Regions from separate parts of the Arsukibacterium sp. genome, predicted to be linked through region 3. Evidence: predicted binding sites of a transcription regulator. Region 3 holds the regulator's gene; each other region holds the start of a gene.
What was found. Region 3 encodes FliA, which starts transcription of late flagellar genes. Its sites were predicted from a motif close to GCTAAAGTTNNNNNNNNNNCNGCCGATA; they were not measured.
Positions count from the first base shown of each region.

Region 1: a site for FliA is predicted at 1,547-1,574, ahead of pomA (flagellar motor protein PomA). Genes of this name have one in related genera too.
Region 2: a site for FliA is predicted at 1,517-1,544, ahead of V7D78_RS13650 (flagellin N-terminal helical domain-containing protein). Genes of this name have one in related genera too.

Region 1 covers NZ_DAINOE010000027.1:26,159-29,440, forward strand. Annotated here, with positions in the region: gene V7D78_RS07310 (flagellar motor protein MotB) at 1-711, opposite strand, end outside; gene pomA (flagellar motor protein PomA) at 708-1,478, opposite strand; gene xseB (exodeoxyribonuclease VII small subunit) at 1,678-1,920, shown strand; gene ispA ((2E,6E)-farnesyl diphosphate synthase) at 1,922-2,809, shown strand; gene dxs (1-deoxy-D-xylulose-5-phosphate synthase) at 2,823-3,282, shown strand, end outside.
Region 2 covers NZ_DAINOE010000080.1:3,222-6,503, forward strand. Annotated here, with positions in the region: gene flgK (flagellar hook-associated protein FlgK) at 1-140, shown strand, start outside; gene flgL (flagellar hook-associated protein FlgL) at 145-1,380, shown strand; gene V7D78_RS13650 (flagellin N-terminal helical domain-containing protein) at 1,620-2,468, shown strand; gene V7D78_RS13655 (glycosyltransferase) at 2,616-3,282, shown strand, end outside.
Region 3 covers NZ_DAINOE010000028.1:21,927-25,208, forward strand. Annotated here, with positions in the region: gene flhF (flagellar biosynthesis protein FlhF) at 1-405, shown strand, start outside; gene V7D78_RS07500 (MinD/ParA family protein) at 398-1,276, shown strand; gene V7D78_RS07505 (RNA polymerase sigma factor FliA) at 1,312-1,992, shown strand; gene cheY (chemotaxis response regulator CheY) at 2,048-2,419, shown strand; gene V7D78_RS07515 (protein phosphatase CheZ) at 2,445-3,200, shown strand; partial or broken gene V7D78_RS07520 (chemotaxis protein CheA) at 3,216-3,282, shown strand, end outside.

The DNA of each region.
Region 1 (3,282 bases), on a different contig from region 3:
CGAAATCTGTATATCGTCAGTGTGGCCACTAACAGTGATTTCTCCTGGTACGTCATTTAGCAAGGTGCCGATTTGCACAATAACCGGTTTGAACCTGGGTTGTAAAAACGACGAGCCCGATGGGAAAGAGCCGTTTTCACGAATACGAATAATAATTTGCTGGCCCAACGACTCCAACTCAATAGCGCCATCGATGATTTCTTTTTCCAGTTGCTCAGCCAGTTTTTTTACCATCTCATTAACCTGCTCTTGCATCTCTTCTGCTGCCGCTTCTGCTGCGGCTTCGGCTTCCGATTGCTCGTCATCGGTTAATGAAGTCTGTCCGCCGGTTTGATCTTCACGTTGCTCCTGACGACCACCGGCTGAGTCTTCATCACCAGCCTGAAATTCAATAACTTGCTGAGTAATTTCCATGGTCTGCTGTTGCAGGGTTTCAATCGGCGTCGGATCGGGCCGGCCAGGGCGGAATTCCAAGGCAATAACACTGGTACCTTTGGGAATATCTTCCACTTCAATCTTATTTTGCACACCAAAGGCAAACTTCATAGAGCCGGCAATCTGCTTAAATTTCAGCACATCCATTTCGGAAAACGCCAGTAACAATACAAAAAAGCACATTAGCAGCGCCATCAGATCGGCAAAGGTACCCATGTATTGTGGTAGCCCTGGGGGCGGGCATTTACACTCTTCTTCTTCGGTCCGATCGCTCATGCCGCTTCTCCTGCGACCTCACGCTTATTCTGCGCCAGATAATTACGCAAAATACCTTCAATGACTTTCGGGTTCTGACCATCCTGAATACCGAGGATGGCATCAAGAATTAACTGATTATTCAACTTTTCCTGCTGATTACGAATGGCCAGCTTGTCAGCCAGCGGTATGGCAATCACGTTGGCAATAAAAGCACCATATAAAGTGGTCAGCAAAGCCACCGCCATCGCCGGGCCTATGGCCTTGGGGTCATCCATGTTAGATAACATCGCCACCAAACCGATGAGCGTACCTATCATACCCATGGCCGGGGCGACGTCGCCCAAACTTCTAAAAATGGCGATACCCTGTTCATGACGCTTTTCGGTCAGGCTAATATCTTTTAATAAGGTCGCTCGCACCACATCAGCATCATGACCATCAACCAGCATGTTGACGCCTTTTTGCATAAAGTTATTGGGAATTTCCGCTTCTTCTAACGCCAAAAAACCGCCTTTACGTGCGGCATCACCTAACTGCACTGCTTTTTCGATTAACTCTTCAGGCTGTTCAATTTTAAACATAAAAGCTTTAACGGCGACCTTACCTGCTCCCAAAAACTGTCCCAAGGTAAATTTAGAGACCACTACAAAAATAGATCCCCCTACCACAATCAGTAAAGATACCGTATCGGCAAACATCCCTGGATCACCGGCACTGCCTATAAACATGGCCATGACGATAAAACCGATAGCCCCTAACATGCCAATTAGCGTTGCTAAATCCACTCTGTTACTCCTTTACTGATCCACTGCCACAGCTGTGCATTATTATTTTATCTTAGCCGTTTATAGGTTATCGACCTAAGTTAGCAATCATTAAGCACTAAATCGAACAATTTTGCTAATATAGCCGTTCACTTCAGCTTTAGCATTGACCATAATAGCCTGCTAGGATAAGGTTGCGCACAATTTTTTGGGGAATAGCATGAGTAAAAAGAAAGCCGACCTCAGCCAGTTTGAACAGGCGATGTCTGAACTGGAGCAGATAGTGCAGCAGCTGGAACAAGGAGAGTTATCCCTGGATGCCTCCCTTAGCCAGTTTGAACGGGGCATCAGCCTGGTTAAACAAAGCCAGCAGCAGCTGCAGGACGCTGAGCAAAAAGTACAGATTTTGCTACAACATCAACAACAAAGTATTTTGCAACCTTTTGAGCCTGCCGGAGAATAAGGTGTCTTTAGCCAGTCTGAGCGGCTATCAGCAACGGGTTGAGCTGCAGTTATCTTTAATGTTATCCCAACAAACAGTGGCAGAACCTCAACTGGCACAAGCCATGCGGTACAGTCTGTTATTGGGTGGGAAAAGAGTACGGCCGTTTTTGGTTTATGCCTGTGGTACTATGCTGGGCGCAAGCTTAGCCGATTTAGATGGCCCCGCTACGGCCATTGAAGCCTTACACAGTTATTCACTTATTCATGATGACTTACCGGCCATGGATAATGACGATTTGCGCCGCGGTCAACCGACTTGCCATATAGCCTTTGACGAGGCTACGGCCATATTGGCTGGAGATGCTTTGCAAGCATTAGCCTTCGAAAGTTTGAGCCAGCATCCGTATCAGCAGACCGATAGTCAGAGCGTTGTCCGCATGGTGCAGTTACTGGCAAGGGCAGCAGGGGCCGCAGGTATGTGCGGCGGCCAGGCGATAGATCTGGCTCAAACCAATAAAGCTACCACCCTGGCTATACTTGAGCAAATGCATCAGCTTAAAACTGGCGCCCTAATTGAGTGTGCAGTACAACTGGCCTATTATTGCAGTCCGGTACGTAATGAAATAGTGTTGGTCGATTTGTGTGACTTTGCCAGATGTCTTGGACTGGCGTTTCAGGTACAGGATGATATTTTAGACATCGAAAGTGATACGCAAACACTTGGTAAACCACAAGGCTCCGATCAAAAAGCTAATAAAGCCACTTACCCGGCTTTACTTGGGTTGGAAGGCGCCCGACAACGCGCTGTTGATTTATATCAGCAAGCATTAGCAGCATTAAAGCTTTTACCATACAACACGACAGAATTAGCAGAATTTGCGCATTTTATAATCGCACGTAAGTTTTAACATAGGCATCATTATGGCGTTTGACATTAAGGACTATCCACTGCTGGCTCAAGCCAATCTGCCGGCACAGTTACGTCAATTACCCCAGGAACAATTACCGCAATTATGTGATGAATTACGGCAGTTCCTGCTTAAAACGGTGAGCCAGAGCAGCGGGCATTTTGCATCAGGCCTGGGCACGGTTGAGCTGACCGTAGCGCTGCATTATGTCTACAACACCCCTTACGATCGGCTGATCTGGGATGTTGGCCATCAGGCCTACCCGCACAAAATCCTCACCGGCCGCCGTGACAAGATGCACACTATTCGCCAAAAAGATGGCTTACACCCTTTTCCTTATCGTGAAGAAAGCGAATATGACACCCTGAGCGTAGGTCACTCCAGTACCTCTATCAGTGCAGCCTTGGGTATGGCGATTGCCGCCCGCCAGGCCAAACTGAACCGCAAAGTCGTCGCAGTGATTGGCGATGGTG
Region 2 (3,282 bases), on a different contig from region 3:
GGTATGAGTCGTTATCAGGCGTCAGTTTAGACGAAGAAGCGGCTAACTTAGTTCGCTTTCAACAAAGCTATGCAGCTGCGGCGCGGATTTTATCCACCTCGCAAACCATTTTCGACACCCTGTTACAGGCAGTGAGGTAACCCCATGCGCTTATCCTTTAATATGCAATTTAACCAAAGTCTGAATGGCATTTTGGATACGCAGAAAAAAATGTCACGGGCCGAAAACCAACTCACTAAACAAACCCGCATTTTATCTCCGGCAGATGATCCGGCCGGTGCCGCTAAGGTGTTGGGTCTGGATCAAAACCTGGCGCAAATCGAGCAGTTTCAGAAGAATAGTGTGTTGTTGCAAAATAATCTTGCGCTTGAAGAGACGGTATTGACCAATATGCGGAGCTCTTTTGACAGGGTCAGCACGCTCGCTATCGCCTCAGGAAATGGTACCTATACGGAACGTGAGCGGGTAGCAATTGCCTTTGAACTGAAAAATATCCAGACAGAGTTGTTTGATCTGATGAATACTAAAAGTGCTGATGGCAGTTATATTTTTGCCGGTTTCCAAGATAAAACACCAGCCTATGTTTTTGAACAAAGTACGGGTCAATATGAATTTCGTGGTGATGATGGTTTTAGGGCTTTACAGATATCCCCTTCTATTAGTTTGCCAGGCAATGATAGTGGTAAAGCGGTTTTTGATGATGTTTTTGCACGCTTTAAAACCACGCCGCCAGTAGTCATCAGTGGCAGTCCGGATAGTGTTAAAATTGATGTTACCGAGCAAAATCAGTTTAACGGATTTTATCAAAATAATTTTGACAGCACTACGCCAGCTAATAACACCTATAACATCGTTATTGATGGAGCCAGTAATTATCAAATCCTGCAAAATGGTGTTGCCTTGTCGCCTGCTGTGACAGGGACTTTTGTGGATGGTCAGAATATTAATTTTAATGGATTATCTATCCAAATCAGAGGTGCTGCTGCTGTTCCCGGGCAAGTTGACTTTACTTTACCTCCACCTGAGAAAAAAAATATTCTGAATACTATGCAAGATTTCATTTCTGTATTGGAATCTACGGATCTTACTAGTGAACAACTGACAGCTGCTATTCGAGATGTGCTGGCGCAAACAGAGGGCAGTGCTGCTAAATTGGATGGAACCCTCGCCAATATTGGTGGGCGCTTGAATGTGCTGGAAAGCGTCTTTGGTGGTAATGAAGATTTAATTATCAATAATAAGGAGTATAAGGCTGATTTATCTGAAGTGGACTTTGCAGCGGCCATGACAGAAATTAAACGCCAGGAAATTGCCTTGCAGGCGGTGTCGTCGACATTCAGTAAAATTGCGACAACAACCTTATTTGATTTTATCCGTTAAGTCGTTTTATTGTGCCGATTTAGCCAGATTCGTTAATAATACTGAAGATGCTATTATCGGCAGCTTTAATTGCAACTTTAATTTATTTTTAAATTATAAATCAAAGGTTTAAAAACTAAAAAAAGCAAAAAAAAATTCTCAAGTTTTCCAAATTTCCTCCGATAACTATTTAACACGGCAAGAAACAGGCAATACGAAGTAAAAATTGCCACTACCAGTTAAAAAGCGAGGAAAATACCATGTCTATATTCGTAAACACCAATGCTTCATCTTTAAATGCTCAGCGTCAATTGATCAACTCAGGTGGCGCTTTAGATACCGCCTTCAAGCGTTTGTCATCTGGTTTTCGCATCAACAGTGCTGCTGATGATGCCGCTGGCTTACAAATATCTAACCGTTTAACCAGTCAAATCAATGGCTTGGATCAAGCAACCCGTAATGCAAATGACGGCATTTCACTAGCCCAGGTCGCAGAAGGTGCTTTTGATGAGATGACCAATGCTTTGCAACGGATGCGCACCCTGGCCATTCAATCTCAAAACGGTATTTCAAATACCGATGATAAAGAAGCGTTACAAAAAGAATTTAATGCTTTGCGCACTGAAATTACCCGGATTGCAGAAACCACAGAGTTTGGTGGTCAAAAACTGCTAACAGGCGGCTTTTCAGCTAAAGTGTTGGTTGGTGCTCAGGCTACAGCAAATGACTTTATTTCTGTTAACGTTAGCGCAGCGGCTGGTGCAGGGTGGACAGCCACTGGCTTGAGTTTAGATGGCTTTGATCTTTCAGATGCTGTTGGAACAGCCACAGGTGCCTCTGCTGCAATGGCTACTATAGATTTAGCGATTAAAGCCGTAGATGGCAAACGTGCTGACTTAGGTGCTGTACAAAACCGCTTCCAGGCGACAGTACGAAATTTATCAAATATTTCTGAGAACGTGTCTGGTGCTCGCGCCCGGATCCGTGATACCGATTTTGCCAAAGAAACGGCAGAATTAACCCGGGCGCAAATCTTGCAACAAACGGGTACCACTGTATTAGCTCAGGCTAATCAGCGTCCACAGGCTGCACTGAGTTTACTGCAGTAAATCAAGTAGCTGAAGCTTTCTGATATTGCAGTATCAGATGGTCTTGCCGGATTTGCTTCAGCGGAGTGACTCGCTTTATTAAAAGCCACCTTATGGTGGCTTTACTTTACTTGAGTTCTGCGTTAACCAGCGTTTAAAGGAATCGTCATGTTAACTTTCAGTCTTGCTTTAGTGATGATTGTTAAAAACGAGGCAAGATCGATTCAGCGTTGCCTGGACAGTATATCCCCTTTTGTTGATTCAATGCTGGTATTGGATACAGGTTCAACAGACAACACCGTTGCACTTGCACGTGCATGTGGTGCCAGGGTTGAGCACTTCCGTTGGCGCAATGATTTTGCTGCAGCAAGAAATGCGGCACTGGCTTTTTCAAATGCAGACTGGAATATTATTTTAGATGCTGATGAGTGGCTTAGTCGCGGCAAAGAGTCGTTGCAGCAATTACGCCAGCAAAAACCTGATTTTGTCGGTTCTGTTGAAATTGTCAGTAGCTATGTCATTGCAGATTGTAAACAGCATGGTCACAGTATTATTAGCAGAGTCTTGCCAAAAGGGGTGCGTTACAAAGGTATAATCCATGAGCAACCCGAACATGTATTGCCAGTCAAGCCGCTACAGATACAGCTGGGGCATGATGGTTACGAACCTGCTCAACAGCAGGCTAAAAAACAACGTAACCTTCAACTCTTGCAGCTCGCTTTACAGCATGATCCCGATGATTGTTACCTTCACTATAAGCTTGGCGTAGAGCTAGAGTTGGCAGGTCAATCCGCTGCTGCGATAAAGTACTATGAACAGGCATCGCATGTTTCTT
Region 3 (3,282 bases):
GACACCGCAGGTATGAGCCAACGCGATGTTCGTTTGACTGAAAAACTTGCCTCCTTAATGCATAATTCACGTGTCAAAATAAAAAGTTATCTGGTATTGTCTGCTACAGCACAAGCGCGTGTGATGCAAGAGACCGTCAGCCATTTTAAACGTATTCCGCTGGCAGGTTGTATTTTCACTAAACTTGATGAATGCTTAAGCTTGGGAGAAGCGATCAATGTCGCTATCCAAAACGCCTTAGCTGTCAGTTATCTGACCAACGGCCAGCGGGTACCGGAAGATATCGCTATTGCTAATGCCGCTGAACTGGTACAACAGGCAGAAACTTTGCGCTTATCCCAAAGCAGTAACGGACATCAGTGGTATACTGATCAGGAGTCCGGAGTAGAAGCAGCCTATGCATAGAATTGACCAGAATGATGATCAAGCCCATGGCCTGAGAACGATGAACAAGCAGATGGTAAAAGTAATTTCAATCACAGGTGGAAAGGGTGGCGTGGGTAAAACCAATGTCACATTAAATCTGGCTATGGCGTTAGCCCAACTGGGCAAACGGGTGATGGTACTGGACGCAGATTTAGGCCTGGCAAACTGTGATGTGATGCTGGGGCTTAGAGTCGATAAAAATTTATCCCATGTGTTATCAGGCGAAGCTAGCCTTGACGACATTCTTATTGATGGTCCCTTCGGTATTAAAATTATTCCAGCAACCTCTGGCTCACAAAATATGACTGAATTAGCGCCGGCAGAGCATGCTGGCCTGATACGTGCGTTCAGTGAATTAACCACTCCCCTCGATATCCTGCTGGTGGATACCGCTGCGGGTATATCTGATATGGTGCTGAGTTTTTCCCGTGCCTCGCAAGATGTAGTGGTAGTGGTGTGTGATGAACCATCTTCTATCACCGATGCTTATGCGTTGATGAAAATACTCAGTCGCGATCATGGTGTGGAAAAATTTAAAATCGTGGCCAACATGGTACGTTCGTTAAATGAAGGTCAGGAACTCTTTGCTAAACTTACCCGGGTAACAGATAGATTTTTAGATGTCAGCCTGGAGTTAGTGGCTACGGTGCCGCATGATGAGAATGTTCGCAAAGCGGCCCGAAAACAGAAAGCCTTTATTGAAGCTTATCCGAAAACACCGGCCAGTATGGCGCTCAAAGGCTTAGCCCTTAAAGCCATAAAATGGCCTTTACCGGTCAGTGCATCAGGGCATCTGGAATTTTTTCTGGAGCAGTTGGTACAAAGCCGAGTTGATCAGGGGGTACTGTGAACAGTAAACTGGCTGCATATGGTGCCATCGACCAGATGCAACAGCTGGTTGAACGCCACGCTCCTTTAGTAAAACGCATTGCCTATCATTTGATGGCAAGGCTGCCGGCAAGTGTGCAGGTAGATGATTTGATTCAATCAGGTATGATTGGCCTGATGGAGGCAGCAAAAAACTTTGATGGTAGCAAGGGCGCCAGTTTTGAAACCTTTGCCGGTATCCGAATTCGTGGTGCTATGCTTGATGAAATGCGCCGTGGCGACTGGACACCACGTTCGGTTCATCGCAATGCCCGCTTGATTGCGGACACTATTGCTGAACTTGAAGCCCTACTTGGCCGAGATGTAAAAGACATTGAAGTTGCTGAAAAACTTGATATATCCATCGATGAGTACCATCATATGCTTAACGATGTCAGTTCCGGTCGAATTATTGGCATTGATGATTTAGGTGTATCTGAAGATGTGATAAGTACTATAGTGGATCGCGAGTCGGATGAACTCTATGATAATCAGGCCAGCGATGCCTTTAATAGCGCGTTGGCGAAAACCATTAGTAGCCTGCCAGAACGTGAAGCGTTAGTATTATCTCTATATTATAATGAAGAACTAAATTTAAAAGAAATTGGGGCAGTGCTGGATGTTAGCGAGTCCCGGGTCAGTCAGATACATAGTCAGGCACTGGTGCGGGTAAAAGCCCGGATGCAGGCTTGGTTATAACAGGGTTTGAGATAACCGTATTTTTATCTCGTCGGAGGGGATTTTGGATAAAAACATGAAAATTCTGGTGGTAGATGACTTTTCTACTATGAGACGCATCATTAAGAACCTGTTACGCGATCTGGGCTTTACCAATGTCTCAGAAGCCGACGATGGCAGTACCGCCTTACCTATGTTGCAAAATGGCGATTTTGATTTTGTCGTGACCGACTGGAACATGCCGGGTATGCAGGGAATCGATTTGCTCAGGGCCATTCGTGCTGATGCCAAGCTAAAGCATATCCCAGTTTTGATGGTTACAGCTGAAGCGAAAAAAGAGCAGATCATCGCAGCTGCACAAGCCGGTGTAAATGGCTATATTGTTAAACCTTTCACTGCCGCCACCTTGCAAGAGAAGTTAGCAAAAGTGTTTGAACGTATAGGTTAAGCCGTAACTGACAAAGGAGTTAACCATGTCTGACATTACGGCCCCTGTGATAACACTGGACCAGGCAAAAGAGTTGGTGCAGTTGCTGGAAATGGGTGAGCAGGATATTGCGAACCAACTGGTGCAACAACTGATTGTTCCTGGTTCTTCTGAGCTGTTTGCTGAAGTAGGCAAACTGACCCGGCAATTGCACGATTCACTGAAGAATTTTCAGGTTGACCCCGCGTTAAATAATCTTTTGGAAGAAGACATTCCTGATGCCAAAAAACGTCTGAATCATGTCATTGATATGACAGAGCAGGCGGCTAATCGCACTATGGATGCGGTCGAATCCTGTCTCCCTATTGCTGATCAGCTGACGCAGCAATTGCAAAAGTTGCAGCCTGAGTGGCAACGACTAATGCAGCGGCAATTAAGCCTGCCAGATTTTAAACAGCTCTGTCATGGTATGGATGGCTTTTTGCAGCAAGCCAGCCTTGATTCTGCAACGCTCAATGCGTTGTTGACGGATGTATTGATGGCGCAAGATTATCAGGATTTAACTGGGCAAATTTTGCGCCGGGTCATTGAATTAGTGCGCGAAGTGGAAGAAAGCCTGATTGGCTTACTCACTGCTTTTGGTCAGTCGAATCTGACGCAGGAAGTAAAAGCCCGGCCAGCGAAAGCCAAGACTAAAGCTGCGCATGAGGCTGAAGGCCCTATAATTGATGCTGCTGAACGGGACGATGTTGTATCAGGTCAGGATGATGTAGACGATTTACTGTCCAGTTTAGGTTTTTAACAGAGGTAGCCGCGCATGAGCTTTGATATGGATGAGGACATTTTACAGGACTTTCTGGTCGAAGCCGGTGAGATACTCGAGT